DNA from 3 places in the Lysinibacillus sp. FSL K6-0232 genome. Region 3 is predicted to be linked to each of the others. Evidence: a T-box and tRNA genes for the amino acid it is inferred to sense, from the RefSeq annotation. Region 3 holds a T-box; the other regions hold tRNA genes.
The links. The T-box of region 3 lies ahead of alaS (alanine--tRNA ligase). A T-box ahead of a tRNA ligase gene usually reads a tRNA of that ligase, here a tRNA-Ala.
Positions count from the first base shown of each region.

Region 1: it encodes a tRNA-Ala, which carries the amino acid that the T-box ahead of alaS (alanine--tRNA ligase) is inferred to sense. The anticodon was not compared.
Region 2: it encodes a tRNA-Ala, which carries the amino acid that the T-box ahead of alaS (alanine--tRNA ligase) is inferred to sense. The anticodon was not compared.

Region 1 covers NZ_JBBOYW010000001.1:2,993,668-2,996,912, reverse strand. The annotation lists gene MHB42_RS14640 (cysteine desulfurase family protein) at 1-538, shown strand, start outside; rRNA gene rrf (5S ribosomal RNA) at 925-1,040, shown strand; tRNA gene MHB42_RS14630 (tRNA-Val) at 1,051-1,126, shown strand; tRNA gene MHB42_RS14625 (tRNA-Thr) at 1,131-1,206, shown strand; tRNA gene MHB42_RS14620 (tRNA-Lys) at 1,214-1,289, shown strand; tRNA gene MHB42_RS14615 (tRNA-Leu) at 1,310-1,394, shown strand; tRNA gene MHB42_RS14610 (tRNA-Gly) at 1,434-1,508, shown strand; tRNA gene MHB42_RS14605 (tRNA-Leu) at 1,514-1,602, shown strand; tRNA gene MHB42_RS14600 (tRNA-Arg) at 1,612-1,688, shown strand; tRNA gene MHB42_RS14595 (tRNA-Pro) at 1,699-1,775, shown strand; tRNA gene MHB42_RS14590 (tRNA-Ala) at 1,792-1,867, shown strand; tRNA gene MHB42_RS14585 (tRNA-Met) at 1,895-1,968, shown strand; tRNA gene MHB42_RS14580 (tRNA-Ile) at 1,976-2,052, shown strand; tRNA gene MHB42_RS14575 (tRNA-Ser) at 2,068-2,160, shown strand; tRNA gene MHB42_RS14570 (tRNA-Met) at 2,214-2,288, shown strand; tRNA gene MHB42_RS14565 (tRNA-Asp) at 2,315-2,390, shown strand; tRNA gene MHB42_RS14560 (tRNA-Phe) at 2,406-2,481, shown strand; tRNA gene MHB42_RS14555 (tRNA-Gly) at 2,487-2,560, shown strand; tRNA gene MHB42_RS14550 (tRNA-Ile) at 2,565-2,641, shown strand; tRNA gene MHB42_RS14545 (tRNA-Asn) at 2,646-2,722, shown strand; tRNA gene MHB42_RS14540 (tRNA-Ser) at 2,726-2,816, shown strand; tRNA gene MHB42_RS14535 (tRNA-Glu) at 2,819-2,890, shown strand; gene MHB42_RS14530 (TcaA NTF2-like domain-containing protein) at 3,042-3,245, opposite strand, start outside.
Region 2 covers NZ_JBBOYW010000001.1:316,058-319,302, reverse strand. The annotation lists gene MHB42_RS01555 (nitric oxide synthase oxygenase) at 1-93, opposite strand, end outside; tRNA gene MHB42_RS01550 (tRNA-Glu) at 707-778, opposite strand; tRNA gene MHB42_RS01545 (tRNA-Asn) at 780-856, opposite strand; tRNA gene MHB42_RS01540 (tRNA-Ile) at 871-944, opposite strand; tRNA gene MHB42_RS01535 (tRNA-Gly) at 946-1,019, opposite strand; tRNA gene MHB42_RS01530 (tRNA-Phe) at 1,026-1,101, opposite strand; tRNA gene MHB42_RS01525 (tRNA-Ser) at 1,108-1,200, opposite strand; tRNA gene MHB42_RS01520 (tRNA-Ala) at 1,218-1,293, opposite strand; tRNA gene MHB42_RS01515 (tRNA-Pro) at 1,308-1,384, opposite strand; tRNA gene MHB42_RS01510 (tRNA-Arg) at 1,399-1,475, opposite strand; tRNA gene MHB42_RS01505 (tRNA-Lys) at 1,493-1,565, opposite strand; tRNA gene MHB42_RS01500 (tRNA-Gln) at 1,579-1,653, opposite strand; tRNA gene MHB42_RS01495 (tRNA-His) at 1,663-1,738, opposite strand; tRNA gene MHB42_RS01490 (tRNA-Trp) at 1,784-1,857, opposite strand; tRNA gene MHB42_RS01485 (tRNA-Tyr) at 1,863-1,946, opposite strand; tRNA gene MHB42_RS01480 (tRNA-Thr) at 1,957-2,029, opposite strand; tRNA gene MHB42_RS01475 (tRNA-Asp) at 2,038-2,113, opposite strand; tRNA gene MHB42_RS01470 (tRNA-Val) at 2,118-2,193, opposite strand; rRNA gene rrf (5S ribosomal RNA) at 2,207-2,322, opposite strand; rRNA gene MHB42_RS01460 (23S ribosomal RNA) at 2,392-3,245, opposite strand, start outside.
Region 3 covers NZ_JBBOYW010000001.1:2,634,680-2,637,924, reverse strand. The annotation lists gene hpaB (4-hydroxyphenylacetate 3-monooxygenase, oxygenase component) at 67-1,500, shown strand; T-box leader at 1,585-1,800, shown strand; gene alaS (alanine--tRNA ligase) at 1,867-3,245, shown strand, end outside.

The DNA.
Region 1 (3,245 bases), 360 kb from region 3:
AGTATTACCAACTGGTGCAGATGCTCTTACCATTTCGGCTCATAAAATTGGTGGACCAAAAGGCTGTGGTGCTGTTTACATAAATCCAGTAATTCGTGTTCCTGCACTAGCACCAGGCGTTACACATGAGCGAGGCTTAAGAGGAGGGACCATTGATACACCAGCAATTGTTGCTTTTGCGACAGCGATTGAAGACTATCAGTATGACTGGCAGCACTATAAGGCGTTAAGAAAATTTTTCACAAGCAACTTACCAAAAAACTGTCAGCTTATAGAATGTCATCAGCAATTACCTAGTATTTGTGGTGTGATGATGGAGAAAGTGGAAGGACAATATGTATTATTGAAGTTAAATGAAGCAGGTATCTGTATTTCTACAGGAAGTGCATGTGATATTCATAGTGAATCTGGCACAAAAGCAATTTTATCAATGGGTTATACTAGTGAGGTAGCACGACAATTTTTTAGAATATCTTTTGGCCCGTCTACAACATTTGAGGAGATTGAAACATTACAAAAGGCTCTTGTTGCTATTTAACAATGGATTATAAGATGCGTAATGATTATCCTTTATTTTACAGATAATATCTACGAAACTGTTAATTTTCGTTGAGGGGGAACTATAGCTTCAACTAATTTATTTTGGCTGAAGTCGTTCCTCTTTCCTACAAAACATGCCTGTTTATAGTATATATTTCTATAATCAACATGCTTGATATTATAAAATAATTGTTTTCTTTTGAATTAACAATTGCTATAATGTGTTGCAGGGCAATATTTTCTCTTACTTAACAAAAATATCTTTAAAAAGTAATAATTTCTTTTTTTATAAAAAAAGTGTTGCATAATATTAAAAAACGTTATACAATAATTCTTGTCTTGAAGGACATGGTAACAGCTTCAAAACAAGATACATAGTAAAAGTCTAGTGATAATGGCAAAGAGGTCACACCCGTTCCCATCCCGAACACGGAAGTTAAGCTCTTTCGCGCCGATGGTAGTTGGGGGCTTCCCCCTGCGAGAGTAGGACGTCGCTAGGCATATTACCCAGGAGGATTAGCTCAGCTGGGAGAGCACCTGCCTTACAAGCAGGGGGTCGGCGGTTCGAGCCCGTCATCCTCCACCATGTTGCCGGCTTAGCTCAGTTGGTAGAGCAACTGACTTGTAATCAGTAGGTCGTGGGTTCGACTCCTACAGCCGGCACCATTTTTTTGAGCCATTAGCTCAGTTGGTAGAGCATCTGACTTTTAATCAGAGGGTCGAAGGTTCGAGTCCTTCATGGCTCACCATTTTGAATACCAACCATTAAGCGGGTGTGGCGGAATTGGCAGACGCACTAGACTTAGGATCTAGCGCCGCAAGGCGTGGGGGTTCGACTCCCTTCACCCGCACCATTCTTTATATATACCAGATTTTAAAAAACGTAAGCACATGCGGAAGTAGTTCAGTGGTAGAACACCACCTTGCCAAGGTGGGGGTCGCGAGTTCGAACCTCGTCTTCCGCTCCAAATGTGCCGGGGTGGCGGAACTGGCAGACGCACAGGACTTAAAATCCTGCGGTAGGTGACTACCGTACCGGTTCGATTCCGGTCCTCGGCACCATTTTTATATGCGCCCGTAGCTCAATTGGATAGAGCGTCTGACTACGGATCAGAAGGTTATGGGTTCGACTCCTGTCGGGCGCGCCAATAAAATGTACGGGAAGTAGCTCAGCTTGGTAGAGCACTTGGTTTGGGACCAAGGGGTCGCAGGTTCGAATCCTGTCTTCCCGACCATTTCCAAAAAAATTATGGGGCCTTAGCTCAGCTGGGAGAGCGCCTGCCTTGCACGCAGGAGGTCAGCGGTTCGATCCCGCTAGGCTCCACCATGATTTAATAACCAGTATAAAGATCCTGGCGGCGTAGCTCAGCTGGCTAGAGCGTACGGTTCATACCCGTAAGGTCGGGGGTTCGATCCCCTCTGCCGCCATCTTAAAGGACCTTTAGCTCAGTTGGTTAGAGCAGACGGCTCATAACCGTCCGGTCGCAGGTTCGAGTCCTGCAAGGTCCACCATTTATATATTGTTACGGAGGTATACCCAAGTCTGGCTGAAGGGATCGGTCTTGAAAACCGACAGGCGGGTAACACCGCGCGGGGGTTCGAATCCCTCTACCTCCTCCAGTTTTAAATTTTGATAAATGGTGCTTGAAAAACTCGAAACAGTATATAATTATCGCGGGGTGGAGCAGTGGTAGCTCGTCGGGCTCATAACCCGAAGGTCGTTGGTTCAAATCCGGCCCCCGCAACCAATTTTTATGGATGAAAGCAATCAAATGGTCCCGTGGTGTAGCGGTTAACATGCCTGCCTGTCACGCAGGAGATCGCCGGTTCGATCCCGGTCGGGACCGCCATTTATTTTAACATGTGGGTCAGTAGCTCAGTTGGTAGAGCATTAGATTGAAGCTCTAAGTGTCGGCGGTTCGATTCCGTCCTGACCCACCATGTATGCGGGTGTAGTTTAATGGTAAAACCTCAGCCTTCCAAGCTGATGTCGTGGGTTCGATTCCCATCACCCGCTCCAGAGAGGGCCTATAGCTCAGCTGGTTAGAGCGCACGCCTGATAAGCGTGAGGTCGATGGTTCGAGTCCATTTAGGCCCACCAATATTCCGAAGTAGCTCAGTTGGTAGTAGCACCTGACTGTTAATCAGGTTGTCGCAGGTTCGAGTCCTGCCTTCGGAGCCAAAAGGGGAAGTACTCAAGAGGCTGAAGAGGCGCCCCTGCTAAGGGTGTAGGTCGGGTAACCGGCGCGAGGGTTCAAATCCCTCCTTCTCCGCCATGGGCCCGTTGGTCAAGTGGTTAAGACACCGCCCTTTCACGGCGGTAACACGGGTTCGAATCCCGTACGGGTCATACAAAATGCAGTAGATGAACGTTCATCTACTGCATTTTTTTGTTCAAAATAGTCGAGAGCTGGATAGCCGCCTCTACTAGACGGATAGAAGCGTGAAAGTGACGCTAAATCGACGGATAGCATCTAACAGTGCAGTGGATGAGTTTAGAGTCATTCGCTGCACTTTTTGATTACATTGAAAGTAGTGAATTTTAATATTTGCAATTTTATATGCACCGTAATCACCGTATAGATCTTATAGCGATCATAGAATTGATAGTTATCTTGTGCATCGTAGAAATCAAATATTCTATTTATTTCTATATAGTATTGACCATTTGAATATTGAACATCTAGTATCTCATTGCCTGCAAA
Region 2 (3,245 bases), 2.3 Mb from region 3:
AATTTGCTGCAATCTATTTTCTAACCAAGTATTTGAGTGATTTTGCTCTGCTTGATAAAGCTTTAAAAATTGCTGTATCTCCTGTCTATTCATAGTCCAATTCCTCCATCTACCCTCATATTAGAGGAAGGAAAGTGCTAGCACCATGAAAATATCTTTTAAAAAAACATACATATTTTATATATGAAATAGTTTGTTCAAAATTAAAGCTAGTTGTTATGTTATTTTATATAAAATTAAACAATGGAAAAGCCTAGGCACAAATTGAATGCCTAGGCTTTGAATTACGATGACATGTATAGATTAGCATATTGTACTAAACAATTTCTGAACAAAATAGTTACTACCTGCCCAACGAATATCATAAATATCCATATAGAAATGTACCTCGGCTATTTGGCATTTGCCGAAGTCATTGTAATTTGACTATTGTCGATGATGGGACTCATTTATGACAGTTAAATTTTTTAAATACAGACATATTTTATCCAGCATCATCTTTTTCTATAGCCGACCTGTAATTATTAACATATTTATCGTAGAATCAATTTTTCTAAGAGAGGGCAGTCAATATATTATTAAGTAAATATATATGAACAGCTCTTTCCATTAGTTATCCTAATACTTATTAAATTTCCTCATTACTATTCACAAGTATAAAGACAAATAAAAAAGCATGTAACATATACTTATGCTACATGCTTGATGACCCGTACGGGATTCGAACCCGTGTTACCGCCGTGAAAGGGCGGTGTCTTAACCACTTGACCAACGGGCCGTGGCTCCGAAGGCAGGACTCGAACCTGCGACAACCTGATTAACAGTCAGGTGCTACTACCAACTGAGCTACTTCGGAATAATGATGATTGATGGGCCTAAATGGACTCGAACCATCGACCTCACGCTTATCAGGCGTGCGCTCTAACCAGCTGAGCTATAGGCCCTTGGAGCGGGTGATGAGAATCGAACTCACGACATCAGCTTGGAAGGCTGAGGTTTTACCATTAAACTACACCCGCAAATAATGGTGGGTCAGGACGGAATCGAACCGCCGACACTTAGAGCTTCAATCTAATGCTCTACCAACTGAGCTACTGACCCGAGAAATGGAGGAGGTAGAGGGATTCGAACCCCCGCGCGGTGTTACCCGCCTGTCGGTTTTCAAGACCGATCCCTTCAGCCAGACTTGGGTATACCTCCAAAAATATTAAAATATATGGTGGAGCCTAGCGGGATCGAACCGCTGACCTCCTGCGTGCAAGGCAGGCGCTCTCCCAGCTGAGCTAAGGCCCCATCATTTTAGAAAATGGTCGGAATGACAGGATTCGAACCTACGACCCCTTGGTCCCAAACCAAGTGCTCTACCAAGCTGAGCTACATTCCGAAAACACATTTTATTGGCGCGCCCGACAGGAGTCGAACCCATAACCTTCTGATCCGTAGTCAGACGCTCTATCCAATTGAGCTACGGGCGCTTATTATGTAATAACAATGAGCCATGAAGGACTCGAACCTTCGACCCTCTGATTAAAAGTCAGATGCTCTACCAACTGAGCTAATGGCTCATAAAAGAAAAAATGGCTGGGGTACTAGGATTCGAACCTAGGCATGACGGAATCAAAATCCGTTGCCTTACCGCTTGGCTATACCCCAACATTAAAATGGGGCGACTGATGGGAATCGAACCCACGAATGTCGGAACCACAATCCGATGCGTTAACCACTTCGCCACAATCGCCACTATATATGATAACAGCTACATATGAACGAGTACCTCAAGACCTGGCAGGGGCAGTAGGAATCGAACCCACACCAAAGGTTTTGGAGACCTCTATTCTACCGTTGAACTATGCCCCTAAAAATGGTGGAGGGGGACGGATTCGAACCGCCGAACCCTAAGGAGCGGATTTACAGTCCGCCGCGTTTAGCCACTTCGCTACCCCTCCAAGGGAATGATGCCGGCGATAGGAGTCGAACCCACGACCTACTGATTACAAGTCAGTTGCTCTACCAACTGAGCTACACCGGCATATAATATGGCGGTCCCGACCGGGATCGAACCGGCGATCTCCTGCGTGACAGGCAGGCATGTTAACCGCTACACCACGGGACCATAATGGTGGAGGATGACGGGCTCGAACCGCCGACCCCCTGCTTGTAAGGCAGGTGCTCTCCCAGCTGAGCTAATCCTCCACATAAAAAATAAGCGAAGCGACGTCCTACTCTCACAGGGGGAAGCCCCCAACTACCATCGGCGCGAAAGAGCTTAACTTCCGTGTTCGGTATGGAAACGGGTGTGACCTCTTTGCCATTATCACTTCACTTATTCAATTGAAAGAATTATTCTTTCAAAACTGGATAAACGGTGCATTGAATTGCGTCAAACTGGTTTTGGTTAAGTCCTCGATCGATTAGTATTCGTCAGCTCCATGTGTCGCCACACTTCCACCTCGAACCTATCTACCTCATCGTCTTTGAGGGATCTTACTTACTTGCGTAATGGGAAATCTCATCTTGAGGGGGGCTTCATGCTTAGATGCTTTCAGCACTTATCCCGTCCACACATAGCTACCCAGCGATGCCTTTGGCAAGACAACTGGTACACCAGCGGTGTGTCCATCCCGGTCCTCTCGTACTAAGGACAGCTCCTCTCAAATTTCCTACGCCCACGACGGATAGGGACCGAACTGTCTCACGACGTTCTGAACCCAGCTCGCGTACCGCTTTAATGGGCGAACAGCCCAACCCTTGGGACCGACTACAGCCCCAGGATGCGATGAGCCGACATCGAGGTGCCAAACCTCCCCGTCGATGTGGACTCTTGGGGGAGATAAGCCTGTTATCCCCGGGGTAGCTTTTATCCGTTGAGCGATGGCCCTTCCATGCGGAACCACCGGATCACTAAGCCCGTCTTTCGACCCTGCTCGACTTGTCGGTCTCGCAGTCAAGCTCCCTTGTGCCTTTACACTCTACGAATGATTTCCAACCATTCTGAGGGAACCTTTGGGCGCCTCCGTTACCTTTTAGGAGGCGACCGCCCCAGTCAAACTGTCCGCCTGACACTGTCTCCTGCCCCGCTAAGGGGCATGGGTTAGAATTTCAATACAACCAGGGTAGTATCCCACCGACGCCTCCTTCGAAGCTGGCGCTCCGAGATCTCTGGCTCCTACCTATCCTGTACAAGTTGTACCAAAATTCAATATCAGGCTACAGTAAAGCTCCACGGGGTCTTTCCGTCCTGTCGC
Region 3 (3,245 bases):
CCTACTATTTAGTTATTTCATATACTACATGAGTACAAAAACATAGAACTATTTAGGGGTGACAGCATGCCAATTCGAACAGGACAGCAATATATTGACCGTATTGATGCTTTAAAGTCGTATATTTCAATTGATGGGGACGTTATAACAGGGAAGGTGTCAGAGCATCCAGCCTTTAAAGGGGTTATGCAAAGTCAAGCGAAGCTCTTTGATTTACAACATCAGCAGGAGCTGCTTGAAACAATGACCTATGAATCGCCAACTAGTAAAGAGAGAGTCGGGATGTCCTTTCTTCAAGTGATAACGCCAGAAGACCTTGTAAAAAGGCGTTATGCTGCACAAGAATGGGCCTTATGTTCACATGGTTTTATGGGCAGAAGTCCTGATTATATGAATACAACATTAATGGCATTAGCCTCAGCATCCGACTTTTTAAAAGATAAGCCAAATTGTTTTCCAGAGCATTTACAACAGTTTTATGAGGATGCTCGTGAGCATGATTTAACAATGACACATACCTTTATAGAGCCTCAGGTTAATCGTAAACGGCTTTATTTTGAAGATGAAGAAGTAACCATTGCTGCTAAAATTGTTGGCAAAACAAGCAAGGGATTAGTGATAAAAGGGGCAAGGTTGCTTGCAACACAAGGCGGAATTACCGATGAACTGCTTGTCTTATCAACAAATGGCTATGATGAATGGAAAGCTTTTGGCTTTTCTATACCAAGTAATACGGAAGGTCTAAAGTTTTTATGTCGACAATCTTTTGTTGGTGGGGATTCGATCTTTGATCATCCATTGAGTGCTCGTTTTGAAGAAATGGATGCCATTGTTGTATTTGATAATGTTGTTGTCCCTTGGGAACGTGTTTTTTATTATGAAAATGTGGATGTTGCAAATCATTTTATGGATGTTAGCGGCTTTAAAGCCTATACATTACATCAGGTGCTTTCTCGTCAAATTGCGAAAACGGAATTTGTGCTAGGCGTTGTGCAGTCCATTGTCGATACCATTAATATTGGCGATTATCAGCATGTACAGCAAAAAGTGGTCGATATTATCGTCACGCTTGAAACGATGAAAGCATTGCTAATAAAATCTGAAATCGAAGCACAGCGAGATCAATTTGGGTTTGTTCGACCAAACCTAGCGACACTTCAAGTTGCTATTCAAATTTTTCCGAAAGCATATCCGACCTTTACGGAAATCATTCAATTACTTGGCGCAAGTGGCTTAATGTCTATACCAAGTGCACAAGCATTTGCCAAGGATGAGGGTAATCTTGCACACTACTTACAATCATTTCAGGATGATGGGGAGAAGCGGGTTCAAAAATTCCGTTTAGCTTGGGATTTAACAATGAGTAGCTTTGGTACAAGACAAACATTGTATGAACGCTTTTTCTTTGGCGATCCTGTTCGTTTATCATCTATGCTTTATCAAACCTATAATCGTATGCATTTAGTGCAAAGAGTAGAGGATTTTTTAAACAGCGATTAATTGCTCAAGATATAGAAGCATTCATTATCATTGTGCTGATTGACAGTGGAACTTATTTTTTTTATAATTTTCGGTAGAGCTATAGTAAAAACGATGATGGAACAAGTACGTATTTGTGCGTGTAGAAGAAAGGGATTTCTTGGCTGAAAAAATCCTCACAATAGCAAATACCGAAAGCTACTCCAGAGTGCAGCTAATCCCTGCCGTTCACTGACGTTACAAGTGCTAGAGAGGTAAGCATTTTTGCATGCTTACAACTAGGGTGGTACCGCGAGATTGTTACAAGTCCTCGTCCCTTTATTGGGATGAGGGCTTTTTTGCATATCTATCGTATTTTTACAAAACATTTTAGGAGGAATTTTTTTCATGAAAGCAGTAGATATTCGTCGTATGTATTTAGAATTCTTTAAAGAAAAAGGGCATCATCATGAGCCATCAGCACCGCTTGTGCCCATTAATGATCCATCATTGCTGTGGATTAACTCAGGTGTTGCTACATTAAAGCCATATTTTGATGGACGTGTGATTCCTGATAATCCACGTATTACCAATGCGCAAAAATCCATTCGTACAAATGATATTGAAAACGTAGGGAAAACAGCGCGTCACCATACATTTTTTGAAATGCTAGGGAATTTTTCGATTGGCGATTATTTCAAAAAGGAAGCAATTCACTATGCTTGGGAGTTTTTAACGGATAAAAAGTGGATGGGCTTTGACCCTGAGCTATTATCCATTACACTTCATCCTGAGGATCAGGAAGCTTACGATGTTTGGCATAAGGAAATTGGCATTCCAGAAGAGCGTTTAATTCGTTTAGAAGGAAACTTTTGGGATATTGGTGAAGGTCCATCAGGTCCAAACTCGGAGATTTTTTATGACCGTGGCGAAGAATATGGTTCAGATGAAAATGATCCAGAAATGTATCCCGGTGGAGAAAATGAGCGCTATCTTGAAATTTGGAACCTAGTGTTCTCACAATTTAACCACAATCCTGATGGCACTTACACGCCACTACCAAAGCAAAATATTGATACTGGTATGGGCTTAGAGCGTATTGTATCCGTTGTGCAAAATGTACCAACAAACTTTGATACGGATTTATTTATGCCGATTATTGAAAAAATTGAGGAATTTGCTAACCGTCAATATAAGCGTCCAGATGAAGTAGATTTAAATGAAATCTTTGGCTCAGAAGAGGATATTAATACACCATTTAAAGTGATTGCAGACCATATTCGTACAGTGGCGTTTGCGATTGGGGATGGTGCGCTTCCATCCAATGAAGGCCGTGGCTATGTATTGCGTCGCTTATTACGCCGCGCTGTTCGTTATGCAAAACAAATCGGTATTGAAAAGCCATTTATGTTTGAACTAGTGCCAACTGTGGGTAAAATTATGGAAGACTTCTATCCAGAGGTAACGGAAAAATGTGAATTTATTCAACGTGTTATTAAAAATGAAGAAATTCGCTTCCATGAAACATTAGACGGTGGTCTTGCCATTTTTAATGAGGTTGTAGAATCACAAAAAGCAGCTGGACATGATTATATTCCAGGTGCAGATGCTTTCCGTTTATATGATACGTATGGCTTCCCAATTGAATTAACGGAGGAGTATGCAGAAGAAGTAGGCATGAAGGTTGACCATGAAGGCTTTGAGGCAGCAATGGAGGAACAACGTGAACGTGCGCGTGCAGCTCGCCAAGATGTTGATTCGATGCAAGTGCAAAATGAAGTATTAGC